DNA from 4 places in the Rhodoferax sp. SPJ4 genome. Region 1 is predicted to be linked to each of the others. Evidence: predicted binding sites of a transcription regulator. Region 1 holds the regulator's gene; each other region holds the start of a gene.

What was found. Region 1 encodes sigma-54, which starts transcription at its own class of promoters, with help from an activator protein. Its sites were predicted from a motif close to TGGCANGNAANCTGCTTT; they were not measured.
Region 2: AC4BAR_RS02885 (PQQ-dependent methanol/ethanol family dehydrogenase) is a predicted target of sigma-54. The motif match lies at 2,281-2,298, and genes of this name have one in related genera.
Region 3: AC4BAR_RS12800 (TorF family putative porin) is a predicted target of sigma-54. The motif match lies at 2,049-2,066, and genes of this name have one in related genera.
Region 4: adh (aldehyde dehydrogenase) is a predicted target of sigma-54. The motif match lies at 2,169-2,186, and genes of this name have one in related genera.

What each region holds. Positions count from the first base shown of each region.
Region 1 covers NZ_JBYZMN010000003.1:20,774-24,382, reverse strand. The annotation lists gene lptA (lipopolysaccharide transport periplasmic protein LptA) at 1-97, shown strand, start outside; gene lptB (LPS export ABC transporter ATP-binding protein) at 94-873, shown strand; gene AC4BAR_RS11235 (RNA polymerase factor sigma-54) at 1,013-2,533, shown strand; gene AC4BAR_RS11230 (THUMP domain-containing class I SAM-dependent RNA methyltransferase) at 2,637-3,609, shown strand, end outside.
Region 2 covers NZ_JBYZMN010000001.1:579,935-583,543, reverse strand. The annotation lists gene AC4BAR_RS02900 (TonB-dependent receptor) at 1-267, shown strand, start outside; gene AC4BAR_RS02895 (quinoprotein dehydrogenase-associated SoxYZ-like carrier) at 470-1,204, shown strand; gene AC4BAR_RS02890 (quinoprotein relay system zinc metallohydrolase 1) at 1,201-2,157, shown strand; gene AC4BAR_RS02885 (PQQ-dependent methanol/ethanol family dehydrogenase) at 2,391-3,609, shown strand, end outside.
Region 3 covers NZ_JBYZMN010000003.1:343,526-347,134, forward strand. The annotation lists gene AC4BAR_RS12790 (glycine zipper 2TM domain-containing protein) at 1-325, shown strand, start outside; gene AC4BAR_RS12795 (YifB family Mg chelatase-like AAA ATPase) at 340-1,890, opposite strand; gene AC4BAR_RS12800 (TorF family putative porin) at 2,124-2,918, shown strand; gene glnK (P-II family nitrogen regulator) at 2,947-3,285, shown strand; gene AC4BAR_RS12810 (ammonium transporter) at 3,318-3,609, shown strand, end outside.
Region 4 covers NZ_JBYZMN010000004.1:12,490-16,098, reverse strand. The annotation lists gene AC4BAR_RS13205 (tetratricopeptide repeat protein) at 1-1,290, opposite strand, end outside; gene AC4BAR_RS13200 (YgaP family membrane protein) at 1,462-1,653, shown strand; gene adh (aldehyde dehydrogenase) at 2,242-3,609, shown strand, end outside.

The sequences.
Region 1 (3,609 bases):
CGCCGTGCTCACCCCCAAGGCGGCGGCGTCGGCCACGCCGGCCCAGCCGCCAGCCCAACTGCGGTCCAGCGAGCGCCTGCCCGGGAGCGGCAAATGAGTGCGCTGCCGGTCGCGGCCAGCGGCACAGAGGCGCCCAGCCGGCTGGAAGCCCGCGGCCTGCAAAAAGCCTACGGCAGCCGCAAGGTGGTCAAGGACGTCTCGCTGGCCGTGCAAAAAGGCGAGGTCGTGGGCCTGCTGGGGCCCAACGGCGCCGGCAAGACCACCTCGTTCTACATGATCGTGGGCCTGGTGCGGGCCGACGCCGGCGTGATCTCCATTGGCGGCCAGTCGGTCGAGCACATGCCCATCCACCGCCGTTCGCGGCTGGGCCTGAGCTATCTGCCGCAGGAAGCGTCGATCTTCCGCAAGCTCAATGTCGAAGACAACATCCGCGCGGTGCTGGAGTTGCAGCGCGACGAGGGCGGCCGGCCGCTGGGCCGCGCGGTCATCGAGCAGCGGGTGGATGCGCTGCTGCAAGACCTGCGGGTCGAGCACCTGCGCGATTCGCCGGCCCCTGCGCTGTCGGGCGGTGAGCGGCGCCGGGTCGAGATTGCCCGCGCCCTGGCCACCCAGCCGCAGTTCATCCTGCTCGACGAGCCCTTTGCCGGCATCGACCCGATCGCGGTGATCGAGATCCAGCGCATCATCGGTTTTCTGAAGTCGCGCGGCATCGGCGTGCTGATCACCGACCACAACGTGCGTGAAACCCTGGGCATCTGCGACCACGCCTACATCATCAGCGACGGTCATGTGCTGGCCCAGGGCACGCCCGCCGAGATCGTTGACAACGCCGATGTTCGCCGCGTCTACCTGGGCGAACATTTCCGCATGTGAACATGGCCCCCACGTTCGCGCACTGCGTGTCGCTCTCTGCCCCCCGAGGGGGCCGCGTTTTTCCTTGGGGCGGCCCGGCGGAAAAACCAGCGCCCCTGTTTGAGTCTTGCGGGGCATTCGCAGTCCCTTGTTCGCCTGCATGAAACAAGGCCTTTCCCTCCGTGTCTCCCAGCACCTCGCATTGACGCCGCAACTGCAGCAGTCAATCCGACTGCTGCAGCTGTCCACGCTGGAACTCAGCCAGGAGGTCGAGCAGATGCTCGACGAAAACCCCTTCCTCGACGTGGCCGACGAGACCGCGCCGCGCGAGGAGTTTGGCCTGGCCCAGGCCGATGCCCGGGCCGACGACGAGCCGTTTTCGTCATCGTCCAGCAGCACTGAGACCGAGGCGGTGGCCGATGGGGTGGGCGACGGTGAGCCAGCCCTGCCCGACAACTGGGACGGCGACGGCAGCACCGAGATCGCGCCCAACGACAGCGAGTGGGGCGGCGACGCGCCAGCCCACCAGCGGCAGGACGACGACGGCGCGATGGACGCCACCGAACTGGCCCGCCAGCAGGAGTCGCTGACCGCCTTTTTGCACCGCCAGGCCTTGTCGCTGCGCCTGAGCGAGATCGACCGCGCCGCGCTGCGTTTCCTGATCGAGTCGCTCAACGACGACGGCTACCTCGAAGACAGCCTGGACCTGCTGGCCCGCGGCCTGGCCGGCGACGATGCCGAGCAGGTCGAGGAGTTGGTGCAGCGTTTTGGCATGGCCTTGCGCCTGCTGCAAAGCCTGGAGCCGGTGGGCGTGGGTGCTCGCCACCTGGCCGAATGCCTGAGCCTGCAGCTCAAGGCCTTGCCCCCCAGCGAGGTGGTCAAGGCCGCCCAGGCCATTTGCGCCCAGCCCATGGAGCTGCTGGCGCGGCGCGATTTCAAGCGCCTGGCCCAGCTGTGCCAGCTCAGCGACGCGCTGGTGCGCCAGGGCATTGCACTGATCCAGACCCTGGAGCCCAAGCCAGGCCGGCGCTTTGTGGACGTGGAGCGCAACATCGTCGTGCCCGACGTCATCGTGGTGCAGGTGGGGCGTGGCCCCAACCCGCGTTTCCGGGCCCAGCTCAACCCCGACGTCATGCCCCGGCTGCGGGTGCACGACATCTATGCCGGTGCGCTCAAGGCCAGCCGCGGCGGCAATGCCCAGGCGCTTCAGCAGCGGCTGCAGGAAGCGCGCTGGTTCATCAAGAACATCCAGCAGCGCTTCGACACCATCCTGCGCGTCAGCAGCGCCATCGTCGAGCGGCAGAAGAACTTCTTCGTCCATGGCGAGCTGGCCATGCGGCCGCTGGTGCTGCGCGAGATCGCCGACGAGCTGGGCCTGCACGAGTCCACCATCTCGCGGGTCACCACCGCCAAGTACATGGCCACGCCTTTTGGCACCTTCGAGCTGAAGTATTTCTTCGGCTCGGCACTGGGCACCGAAACCGGCGGCAACGCGTCGAGCACCGCGGTGCGGGCGCTGATCAAGCAGTTTGTCAGCGCCGAAAACCTCAAGAAGCCGCTCAGCGACAACCAGATTTCCGAGATGCTGAAAGAGCAGGGCATTGAGTGCGCGCGCCGCACCGTGGCCAAGTACCGCGAGGCCTTGCGCATCGCGCCCGCCAACCTGCGCAAAGCACTGTGAACATGACCCCCACGCTCCCCACTGCGTGTGGTTCGCTGCCCGCCGAGGGGGCCGTGTTTCGCCCAGGGGCGGCCCGGCGGCGAAACATCCAGGCTTTTGACCAATGAACCAACTTCACCTTTTTTTGCCCTGCGCCGCTGGCGTGGAAGACCTGCTGGAGGCCGAGGTGCGGCGGCTGTGCAGCGGCCACACCGACAAGCTGCGCGGCGGCGTGCGGGTGGTGGCCTCCTGGCGCGACGCCATGCTGCTCAACCTGCACAGCCGGTTGGCCCAGCGGGTGCTGGTGCAGCTGGCGGACGGCTTTTACCGCAGCGAAAACGACCTCTATGCCATCGCCAGCGAGGTGGCCTGGGAAATCTGGTTCACGCCGCGGCAAAGCATCAAGGTGGAGATCACCGCCCAGCACAGCCCGCTGACCTCGCTGAACTTTGCCGCGCTGAAGGTCAAGGACGCGGTCTGTGACCGCTTCCGGGCCAAGAGCGGTGGCGTGCGGCCCGACGTCAACACCCAGTGGCCCGATGTGCGCATCTACACCCACCTGACCACCGACCGCTGCGCCCTCTACATCGACACCTCGGGCGAGCCGCTGTTCAAACGCGGCTGGCGCGAAGACAAGGGCGAGGCGCCGCTGAAGGAAACCCTGGCCGCCGCCATGCTGGCCGCCAGCGGCTGGGACGCCACGGTGCCGCTGTACGACCCCTGCTGCGGCAGCGGCACCATCGCCATCGAGGCCGCCACCATCGCCTGCCACCAGGCGCCTGGCCTGCTGCGCCGCTTCGCCTTCGAAAAATACCTGCCCTTCCAGGCCCATGTGTGGGACGCGCTGCGCGACCAGGCCGAGGCCGCCGTGTGCGCGCCCACCGCGCCGGTGTTTGGCAGCGACGTGGCCTTCCGCATGGTGGACTTCGCCCAGCGCAACGCCGAGCGGGCCGGTGTGGCCCACGCGGTGCAGTTGCGCGGCGGCGACGCCTTGCAGCGCATGCCGCCGGCCGAGGGCGGCGTGATGCTGCTCAACCCGCCTTATGGCGAACGCATCGCGGTGGCCGGTGTGGCCGGCAGCGGCCGCGGCCACGGTG
Region 2 (3,609 bases), on a different contig from region 1:
GGCGTGCTCAATTTCAACACCAGTTACCGCGCTTCACCGCAGCTGGAGTGGTTTGCGCAGATCAACAACCTGCTCGACCACCGCTACAGTTCCGCCGCCCAGCTGGGCACCACCGCCTTCAATGCGAACGGTGCCTTCCAGGCCAGGCCCTTTGGCGGTTCGGGGGCCAACGGCTTCCCACTGCAAAGCTCCACCTTCAATGCGCCAGGCGCGCCCCGCGCCTGTTTCGTTGGTGTGCGTTACCAGTTCGACCAGGCACCGCGCTGAGCCGGCGGCCGCGCCCGTTTTCCGTGCGATGGCCGCGGGCTTGCCTGCTGTTTTTTGGGAGGTTGGCGTGTTCGAATTACGATTCACTCCCAAACGGCATGGCCGGCAAGGAGACACCCCAGTGCGGAGACCCTCACGCGTCCGACGCGAACTGATCACCTCAGCAGGCTTGGCCCTGCTCGGGCTGCTGGCCCCCGGCGGCATGGCGACCGCAGCGACCCCCACGGAAGACCCCCTGCAATCCGTGCAGTGGAGCCAGCTGCGAAAAGAGTTCCTGGGCGCCAGCCCCTGGGTGTTTGATGACCGTGTCAAGGTCAGCGGTCCGCGCTTTGCGGAAGACCCGATGAGCGTGCCGATTGCGGTCGACGCCACGGCCCTGCTGGCCGATGGCCACAGCGTGGTCAAGATGGTGGTGATCGTTGAGCGCAACCCCATCCGCAAGGTGCTGGAGTTCGAACCGGTCGGTGTGTTGCCCCGCCTCACCTTCCGCTTCAAGCTGGAACAAGCCTCCCCGGTGCGGGTGGCCGTGCTGGACCAGAAAGGCCTGTGGCATGTGGGCAGTCTGCAGGTCGACGCCTCGGGCGGCGGCTGCACCGTGGCCGGCGCCACCCGGTCCGATGGCTCCTGGAGCCGCACCTTGAACCACGTGCAGGTCCGCTATTTTCAGGATGTGCTGAGCAACCACGCCGCCCGCCTGCGGCTGCGCATCATGCACCCCATGGACACCGGTCTGGTGGCCGGTATTCCCGCTTTCTACATCGAGCGCCTGGCCCTGCAAGCGCCCGACGGACAGGCCTTGCTGCGCCTGAGCCTGTTCGAACCGGTGTCGGAGAACCCCACCTTCTCCTTCGACTTCAGGGCCCAGCCAGTGGCCGGCCTGCGGCTCACCGGGGTGGACAACAACGGCAACAAAATCCTGGCCGAGGTGACCCCATGAAGGCGGTCCGCAGGGCCCTGCTGGGGGCCTGGCTGGCATGCCTGGGTTTTCCCTTGTGGGCACAAGGCCTGGACTACGCACTCAAGGCGCGAGCGGTAGCCCCCGACACCTGGGTCATTGAAGGGGCGAACGGCGACTTCTCGCCGCAGAACGGTTGCAACATCATCAACACCGGCTTCATTGCCACCTCGGCCGGCACGCTGGTCATCAACACCGGGCCGTCCCGCTTGTACGGCGAGGCGCAGCGCCGGCTGATCCAGCAAACCACCGCGCGGCCGGTGGTGGCGGTGTTCAACCTCAACCTGCACCCCGACTATTTCTTCGGCAACCAGGCCTGGGCCGACGTGCCCACCTACGCCCTGCCAGGCAGCCGCAAAGGCATGCAAGCCGAGGGCAACGCCTACGCCGACAACCTGTACAAACTGTGTGGTGACTGGATGCGCGGCACCGAGTCCACGCCCTCCTCGCAAACCCTGATACCGGAATCGCGCGCTTGGGGCGACCATGCAATTGCACTGATGCGGCTGCAAGGCCACACTGGCGACGACCTGGTGTTGGTGGACCAAACCACCGGAGTGGTCTTCGCGGGCGGCCTGGTTTTCGCCCACCGGGCGCCCACCACACCCCATGCCCACATCGGGCAATGGCTGGCCAGCCTGGACCGGCTGGAACAAACCACAGCCGGCCTGCGCGCGCCGGTGATCATCCCCAGCCACGGCCCTGTGGACAAGGGGAGCAACGGCTTTGCCGACACCCGACGCTACCTGCAATGGCTGGACCAACAACTGCGCTCGGCGGCCGCGCGCGGGCTGGACATTGCCGAGGCATTGCAGCTGCCGATTGGGGCCGAATTTAAGGGTTTCTCCGCAGTGGAAGCCGAGTTCCAGCGCAGTGTGTTTCACCTCTACCCGGACTACGAACGCCGGGCCATGAACGGTGAGCTTTCTCGCTGACTTCGCACAAGGCGCGTTCACATTTGGAACAGTTGATGACCTGGGGTACACCGATCGGCAACGTCCTCACGCAACCACCGTTCCATGGGGCAATTTTCCTTCGGTTTTCAGGGCTGTTTCCACTGGCATGGAATTTGCCCTTTAGCACCTGCTCAAGATCACTGCGCACACGCCAGAGTTGAGTCAGGGGCCATGTTGAATGGCCTATTCATCACTAAAGGAGATAAAAAAGCATGCGGAAACTACTTCTCTCGACCTTGGTCATGGCCGCACTGGCTGCGTTGAACGCCAACGCCGCCGTGACGGACGCCATGATCGAACAAGACGCCAAAACCGGCACCGACGTGCTGTCCTACGGCCTCGGCACCCAGGGCCAGCGTTTCTCGCCCCTGACCCAGGTCAACACCGGCACCGTCAAGAACCTGGTTCCGGCCTGGAGTTTCTCCTTCGGTGGTGAAAAGCAACGCGGCCAAGAGTCGCAACCCCTGGTGCACAACGGCAAGATGTTCGTCACGGCGTCCTACTCGCGCATCTACGCGCTGGACACCAAGACCGGCAAGAAGCTCTGGAAGTACGAGCACCGCCTGCCCGAAGGCATCATGCCCTGCTGTGACGTGGTCAACCGCGGCGCCGCCCTGTACGACAACGTGGTGATCTTCAGCACGCTGGACGCCCAGCTGGTCGCCCTCGACCAGACCACCGGCAAGGTGGTTTGGAAGGAAAAGATTGACGACTACGCAGCCGGCTACAGCAACACCGCTGCACCGCTGATCGCCAAGGGCCTGGTGCTGACCGGCGTGTCCGGCGGCGAATTCGGCGTGGTCGGCCGTGTGGAAGCACGCGATGCCAAGACCGGCAAGATGGTGTGGAGCCGCCCCACGGTGGAAGGCCACATGGGCACTCTGAATGGCAAGGACAACGGCATCACGGGCAACACCAACGCCACCTGGCCTGGCGAAATGTGGAAGACCGGCGGCGCAGCCACCTGGTTGGGCGGCACCTATGACGCTTCCACCGGCCTGGCCTACTTCGGCACCGGCAACCCCGGTCCGTGGAACAGCCACCTGCGCAAGGGTGACAACCTGTACTCCTGCTCCACCGTCGCCATCGACGTGGCCACCGGCAAGATCGTCTGGCACTACCAGAACACCCCCAACGACGGCTGGGACTTCGACGGCGTGAACGAGTTCGTGACCTTCGAATCCAACGGTCAACGTCTGGGTGGCAAGGCTGACCGCAACGGCTTCTTCTACGTCAACGACGCCAAGACCGGCAAGCTGGTCAACGCCTTCCCCTTCGTGAAGAAGGTGACCTGGGCCACCGGCATCGACCTGAAGAGCGGCCGTCCGAACTACGTGCCGGAAAACCGTCCTGGTGACCCGACTGCCGGCGCTGACGGCAAGAAGGGCGCTACCGTGTTCGCAGCCCCGTCCTTCCTGGGCGGCAAGAACC
Region 3 (3,609 bases), 320 kb from region 1:
CGCGGTGGTGAAAAGTGTCAACCAGGAAACCCGCAAGGGACAGGGTGGTGCGGCCGGTGTGATCGGCGGTGCCGTGATTGGTGGTCTGCTGGGCAACCAGGTCGGCGGTGGCACCGGCAAGACGCTGGCCACCGTGGGCGGCGCAGCCGCTGGCGGCTACGTGGGCAACGAGGTGCAGAAAAAGGTCACCAGCAAAAAGGTCTGGGTCACCACAGTCAAGATGCGCGATGGCAGCGAACGCAAGTTTGAGCAGGAGCCGCAGCCCAACTGGGCGGCCGGCAACGTGGTTCGCGTCAACAGCAACAACACCCTCACCAAGTACTGATCCGGGGCCGGGGCTCAGTGCCCCTGCCTGAGCGTGCTGCGGTACTGCAGGGCCTCGGCCACATGGGGTTCGGCCACCGCGGCTGTGCCCTCCAGGTCGGCCACGGTGCGGGCCACCTTCAGCGCCCGGTGGGTGCTGCGGGCGGACCAGCCCAGTTTGGCGGCCGCGGATTGCAAAAACCGCAGCGCTGCCGGCGCCACATTCAATGGGGCTTCCAGTTGCTTGGCCTGCAAGGCCTGGTTGGCGCAGCCTTGCCGGTCCAGCGCCCGTTGCCGCGCGGCCAGCACCCGGTCGGCCACCGCGGCACTGGCTTCGCCCGGTCCGGTGTGCAACAAGGTGTCGGCCGGCAGCGCCGGCACCTCCACATGCAGGTCAATCCGGTCCAGCAAGGGGCCGCTGAGCTTGCCTTGGTAACGCGCCACCTGGTCGGGTGTGCAACGGCACGGCCGTACCGCATGGCCCAGGTAGCCGCAGGGGCAGGGGTTCATCGCCGCGATCAGCTGGAAGCGGGCCGGAAACTCGGCCCGCCGGGCGGCCCGGGCGATGCTGATGTGGCCGCTTTCCAAGGGCTCGCGCAAGGCCTCCAGCGCCATGCGCGGAAACTCCGGAAATTCATCGAGAAACAGCACCCCGTGGTGGGCCAGGGAGATTTCACCCGGCCGCGGCGGTGAGCCGCCACCGACCAGCGCCACCGCGCTGGCCGTGTGGTGCGGCGCCGAGGTCGGGCGCATGCCCCAGCGCTCAACGGCAAAGGCGCCGGCCAGGCTGGCCAGGGCGGCCGTTTCCAGGGCCTCCATGGTGTTCATCGGCGGCAGCAGCCCGGCAAAACGCTGGGCCAGCATGGATTTGCCCGAGCCCGGCGGTCCCACCATCAACAGGCTGTGGCCACCCGCCGCAGCGATTTCCAGCGCCCGCTTGGCCGCAGCCTGGCCTTTGACGTCGGCCAGGTCGGGGTAAGTGGCGCGGCCCAACCGCTGGGCCGTGGCGTCGCACCGCACCCAGCCATCGTTGGCCGGCACGGCGGTCTGGCCACCAGGCAGGAACTGCTGCACCACGTCCAGCAGGTGGCGCGCACCATGGACCTGCACCCCGGGCACCAGGGCGGCCTCGTGGGCGCTGGCCAATGGCAGCACCAGCCGGGCCGGCCCCGCCGCTGCGGGCTGGGTCTGTGCCAGGGCCAGCGCCATGGCCAGGGCACCTCGAACGGGACGCAATTCACCGCCCAGCGACAGCTCACCGGCAAAGGTGAAGGCCGACAGTGCCTGGGCATCGACCTGGCCGCTGGCCGCTAGCAAGCCCAGCGCGATGGGCAAATCAAAGCGCCCGGAGTCCTTGGGCAGGTCGGCTGGCGCCAGATTGACGGTGACCCGCTTGTTGGCCGGCCATGGCAGGCCGGCGTTCTGGATGGCGCTGCGGACCCGCTCTCTGGCTTCTTTGACCTCGGTGTCGGCCAAGCCAACCAAGGTAAAGCTGGGTAACCCATTGGCCAGATGCACCTCAACGGTGACTTCTGGCGCCTGCAGGCCCAGCAACGCCCGACTATGCACCATTGAGAAGCCCTGCATGCCTGATTTCCCCGTTACATCCAGTTTTGGTGCATTTCGTGCGTCAGATCAACTTTGTGCACAAAATCGGTGCGAATGTCGGATGTGGTGTCCCGACCGATCGCCTTTTTTTGCCCCAAGACACCTTGTCCGACAAGGTCAAGGGGGCGCAGACCAAATGGCATGGTCTGTGCTTGGTAACCGAGCGTATTTCTTTTACAACCCTTGTCATTACTTTTACCCAGGAGCTTTGAATGAAATCACAAATCAGCACCATCACCGTTGCCATCGCCCTGCTGTCTGCAGGCGCCGCTTTTGCCCAAGCCAAAGCACCGGAACCCGATTTCACCATCACCGGCAACGTTTCGCTGAATTCTGACTACAAGTTCCGCGGTTTCACCCAAACGGACTACGGCCCAGCCCTGCAAGGCGGCTTCGATTTCGCCCACAAGTCCGGTTTCTACCTGGGCAACTGGAACTCGAACGTGCTGCAAAGCCTGTACACCGGCGGCAGCCTGGAAATGGATTTCTACGGCGGCTACAAGGGTGAGATCGCCAAGGACCTCGGCTACGACGTCGGCGCCATCTATTACTACTACCCCAAGAGCGGTGTGGCCGGCTCGACCAAGATCAGCAACACCGAAATCTACGGTGGTCTGACCTACGGCCCCTTCTCCGGCAAGCTGTACTACGCCACCGGCGACTACTTCAAGGCCGCCCAGCTGGTCGGCGCGCCCAACTCCACCAAGGGCACGACCTACCTGGACCTGAACTACAGCACCGAAGTCGCCACTGGCCTGACGCTGGGCGTGCACGCCGGTATCTTGAGCCTGAAGGAAAACCAGCAGTTCACCGACATCAACGGCAACACCCTGTCCAAGAACGTCACCGACTACAAGCTGAGCCTGACCAAGGATCTGGCTGGCTACGCGCTGACCGGCGCCGTGATCGGTACCTCCAAGAAGGGCTACTTCAGCACCGGCCAGGTCGGCCCGATCGAAGCCGCCGGCAAAACCCGCCTGTTCGTCTCGCTCGGCAAGACGTTCTAAACCTCCCCTGTCTCTGAGGAAACAAACCATGAAACTCGTGACGGCCATCATCAAACCGTTCAAGCTGGACGAGGTGCGCGAAGCCCTCTCCGGCATCGGCGTGCAAGGCATCACCGTGACCGAAGTCAAAGGCTTCGGTCGCCAGAAAGGCCACACCGAGCTGTACCGCGGCGCGGAGTACGTTGTCGATTTCTTGCCCAAGGTCAAGATCGAGGCGGCGGTGGCCGACGAGCTGGTGGATCGCGTGATCGAGGCCATCGAAGGCGCTGCACGCACCGGCAAAATCGGCGACGGCAAGATCTTCGTCTACAACCTGGAGCAGGTTGTCCGCATCCGCACCGGCGAGACCGGCAAGGAAGCGCTGTAAGGCCCACCGCATCACCCAAAAAGAGGACCTGTATGAAAAACCTAATCGCCTCCTTCGTGCTGGGGCTGGGCCTGATGGCGGGGGGCTCCGTGGCCTTCGCCCAGGCCGATGCCAAGCCCGCGGACGCTCCTGCTGCTGCGGTCACCGCGCCGGCCGAAGCCGCCGCACCCGCCGCCGTGGCAGCTGCCAAACCGGCGGCCAAGCCCAAGGCCGACGCTGATGTGAAGGTGGCCCAAGCCGCCCCCGCAGCCGAAGCCAAACCGGCAGCCGCCGCACCTGCCTCTGCGCCAGCCCCTGCAGCAGCCGCGGCTGCGCCCGCCGCGG
Region 4 (3,609 bases), on a different contig from region 1:
GCGCGCGCTCAGCAGGAAGCCCGCAATGGGCTGGCCGTCCTCGACCCGGATCGGGGTGGGCGTCAGCGTCACGGCCTCGAAGCCGGCGGCCTCGCACAGCGCCTGCACATGGCTGGCCTTGTGGGCGTAACGGGTGCTGGGGCGCAGCACCAGGTTGGCCTCGTGCTCGCCCGCCGCCTCGCAGGAAAACACCAGGTGACCGCCAGGCCGCAACCAGTGCCAGGCCAACGCAATGGCCTGGCCCGGGTCGCCGAGGTAGATGAACACATCGCAGGCGGCCACCACGTCGAACGGCGTCGGTGTGCCGCGCAGAAAAGCCACCAACTCGGCCACATGCAGCGCGTCGTACAGGCCCAGGCGTTGGGCCTGGGCCACCATTTTGGGTGCCAGGTCCACCCCCACCAGCCGGCCCTGGCCAGCGCCGAGTTGCTTGGCCAGCAGGCCGGTGCCACAGCCCAGGTCCAGCACCCCCAGCGCCCGCTGCGGGTGGTGTTGCGCAATCCACGCCGCCACCTGCTCGGGCACCCGGTACTGCAGGCCCTGCACCAGGTGCTGGTCGAACAAGGGTGCGTAGCCATCGAACATGGCTTGCGTCATGGCCAGCGGCTGGGTGGGTGGCGTGTCGCCGCAGGCCACGGCCAGCCAGAAGCGGTGGGTCTCGTTGCCGGGGTCTTGCGCCACCAGCCGCTCGCCGTCCTGGCGTGCGGCGGCCAGGTCGCCGGCATAGACCGCAGCCTTGGCCCGGGCCAGGCGGAATTCGGCGTGGTCGGGCTGGCGTGCCAGCAGCGTGGTGTAGGCGGTCTGGGCCTCGGTGTAGCGGCCGAGCTGGGTCAGGTCGCGGGCGATCAACGGCAGCAGCTCCGGGTTGTCCGGGTCCAGCGTGGCCGCGTGCTGCAGCCAGTCCAGCGCCAGCTGGGGGTTGAGGGCCTGGTGGGCGATGTCCACCACCCGGTACAACACGTCCAGGCTGTCCGGGGCCAGGGCCACGGCGTGGCGGGCCGCGTCCAGCGCCTCCAGCGGCCGGCCCTGACGCGCCAGCAGCAGCGCCAGTTCAGTGGCCGGGGCCTCCCAGTGCGGCGCCAGGGCCACGGCCTTGCGGGTGTGGCTCAGCGCCTGGTCCGGCTGCTGTGAGGCCTCGGCCAGCTGGGCCGCCATCAGGTGCAGCCGGGGGTCGGTGGGGTGGGTGGCCCAGGCGCTTTGCAGCTGCGCCGTGGCCGCCGTCGCATCGCCCCGCGCCATGGCCTGGCCCACCGCGCGCAGCACGGCCATCACGGGGTCAGGGCTGGTCATGGAAGGAGATGGCTTTGGGCATGGGCGGGGCGCGGCACAGGGCAGCCCGCATTCTGCCGCTTTCCATGCGCCGGTCTCCTGCGGAAAGTGCGCTTGATGGGGCTGGCAAAGGCGGGCAGACTGGTTGCCGCCGGGGCCGTGCACCCGGACCTCTTTTTCAAAGGAAACATCATGATCAAGAACGTCGGTGGCATCGACAAGGTGTTGCGTATTGTGGGCGGCCTGGTGTTGATCGGCCTGGCCGCCACCGGCACCGTGGGCTGGTGGGGTTACCTGGGCGTCGTGCCCTTGTTGACCGGTCTGACGGGCCGCTGCCCTCCCTATGCGCTGCTGGGCATCAACACCTGCAAGACCGCGAAGTGAAGGTCTGGCGGCCCGCCGTCCCACCTGCATCCAGCGTCAGTGGGTGTATGCAGGCATTTGCATAGGTTTTCGAAAAAACACCTTGCTTGAATCGTTCCGGGATGGCGCAGGAGGCGTTTCGTCGGCGGTGAATTCTTGACGTTGGCGGTTGGCCTGTTGCTCACGGATGGTGGTCCGGTGTGGGGCTTTTTCAGAAGGAAAAGGTCGGTGTGCAGGGATTGGACAGGGGGCGATTTCCAGGGTCGGCAGGTGTGTCAAAAACAGCCAGCAATCGGACCTGACCCTGTGCGCCACAGGGCTGTTTTTCACCCTGTTTTCAAGTGCTTTTTTCTATGCACGGCGCTGCCATTTTGAGGGTGATGTGACTTAATTCACACCCCCGGCGTGGCCTGCGCGGTGGAACGTCACATTTCCGGACATGTGTCAGGTCCTGCAACGACCAGGGGGCTTGGCGGTGTGGTGTGGGTGTCAAAAAAAGCATATTTAAATCAACAGCTTACGGTCTTGTCAGCGGGTGGCATGGAAGTTGTGATGAAGCATGGGCCACATGGCAGCTTTCACTCCATTCAGACCCACAAAGGACGAGACATGATTTATGCAGCTCCCGGCGCCGCCGGTGCCAAGATTTCCTACAAAGCCAAATACGACAACTTCATTGGCGGCAAGTGGGTGGCTCCGGTCAAGGGACAGTATTTCGACGTCATCACCCCGATCAACGGCAAGGTCTACACCCAGGCCGCCCGCTCCAGCGCTGAAGACATCGAACTCGCCCTGGACGCCGCCCATGCTGCCGCCGACGCCTGGGGCAAGACCCCGGTGGGCGACCGCGCCAACGTGCTGTTGAAGATCGCCGACCGCCTGGAAGCCAACCTCGAGTTGCTGGCCTATGCCGAAACCGTGGACAACGGCAAGGCCATCCGCGAAACCCTGAACGCCGACATCCCCTTGACGGTGGACCATTTCCGTTACTTCGCTGGCTGCCTGCGCGCCCAGGAAGGCGGCATCAGCGAGATCGACGCCAACACCATGGCCTACCACATCCAGGAACCGCTGGGCGTTGTGGGCCAGATCATTCCCTGGAACTTCCCCATCCTGATGGCTGCCTGGAAACTGGCCCCCGCGCTGGGCGCCGGCAACTGCGTGGTGCTCAAGCCCGCCGAGTCCACCCCCATCAGCATCCTGGTGCTGGCCGAGCTGATTGCCGATCTGCTGCCGCCCGGCGTGCTGAACATCGTCAACGGTTTCGGCCGTGAAGCCGGCATGCCGCTGGCCACCTCCAAGCGCATCGCCAAGATCGCCTTCACCGGTTCCACCAGCACCGGCCGCGTGATCGCCCAGGCCGCTGCCAACAACCTGATTCCCGCTACGCTGGAACTGGGTGGCAAGTCGCCCAACATCTTCTTCGCCGATGTGATGGACAAGGACGACGCCTTCCTCGACAAGGCGATTGAAGGCCTGGTGCTGTTCGCGTTCAACCAGGGCGAGGTTTGCACCTGCCCGTCGCGCGCACTGATCCAGGAATCCATCTACGACAAGTTCATGGAACGGGTGCTCAAGCGCGTGGCCGCCATCAAGCACGCCAACCCGCTGGACACCGACAGCATGATGGGCGCCCAGGCGTCTAAAGAGCAGCTCACCAAAATCTTGTCCTACCTCGACCTGGGCAAGCAGGAAGGCGCGCAATTGCTGGCCGGCGGCAGCCAAGCCGTGCTGGGCGGTGAGCTCGACGGCGGCTACTACGTGCAGCCCACGCTGTTCAAGGGCCACAACAAGATGCGCATCTTCCAGGAAGAAATCTTTGGCCCGGTGCTGGCCGTGACCACCTTCAAGGACGAAGCCGAAGCCCTGGAAATCGCCAACGACACGCTGTACGGCCTGGGCGCTGGCGTCTGGAGCCGCAACGGCAACGTGGCCTACCGCATGGGCCGCGCCATCAAGGCCGGTCGCGTCTGGACC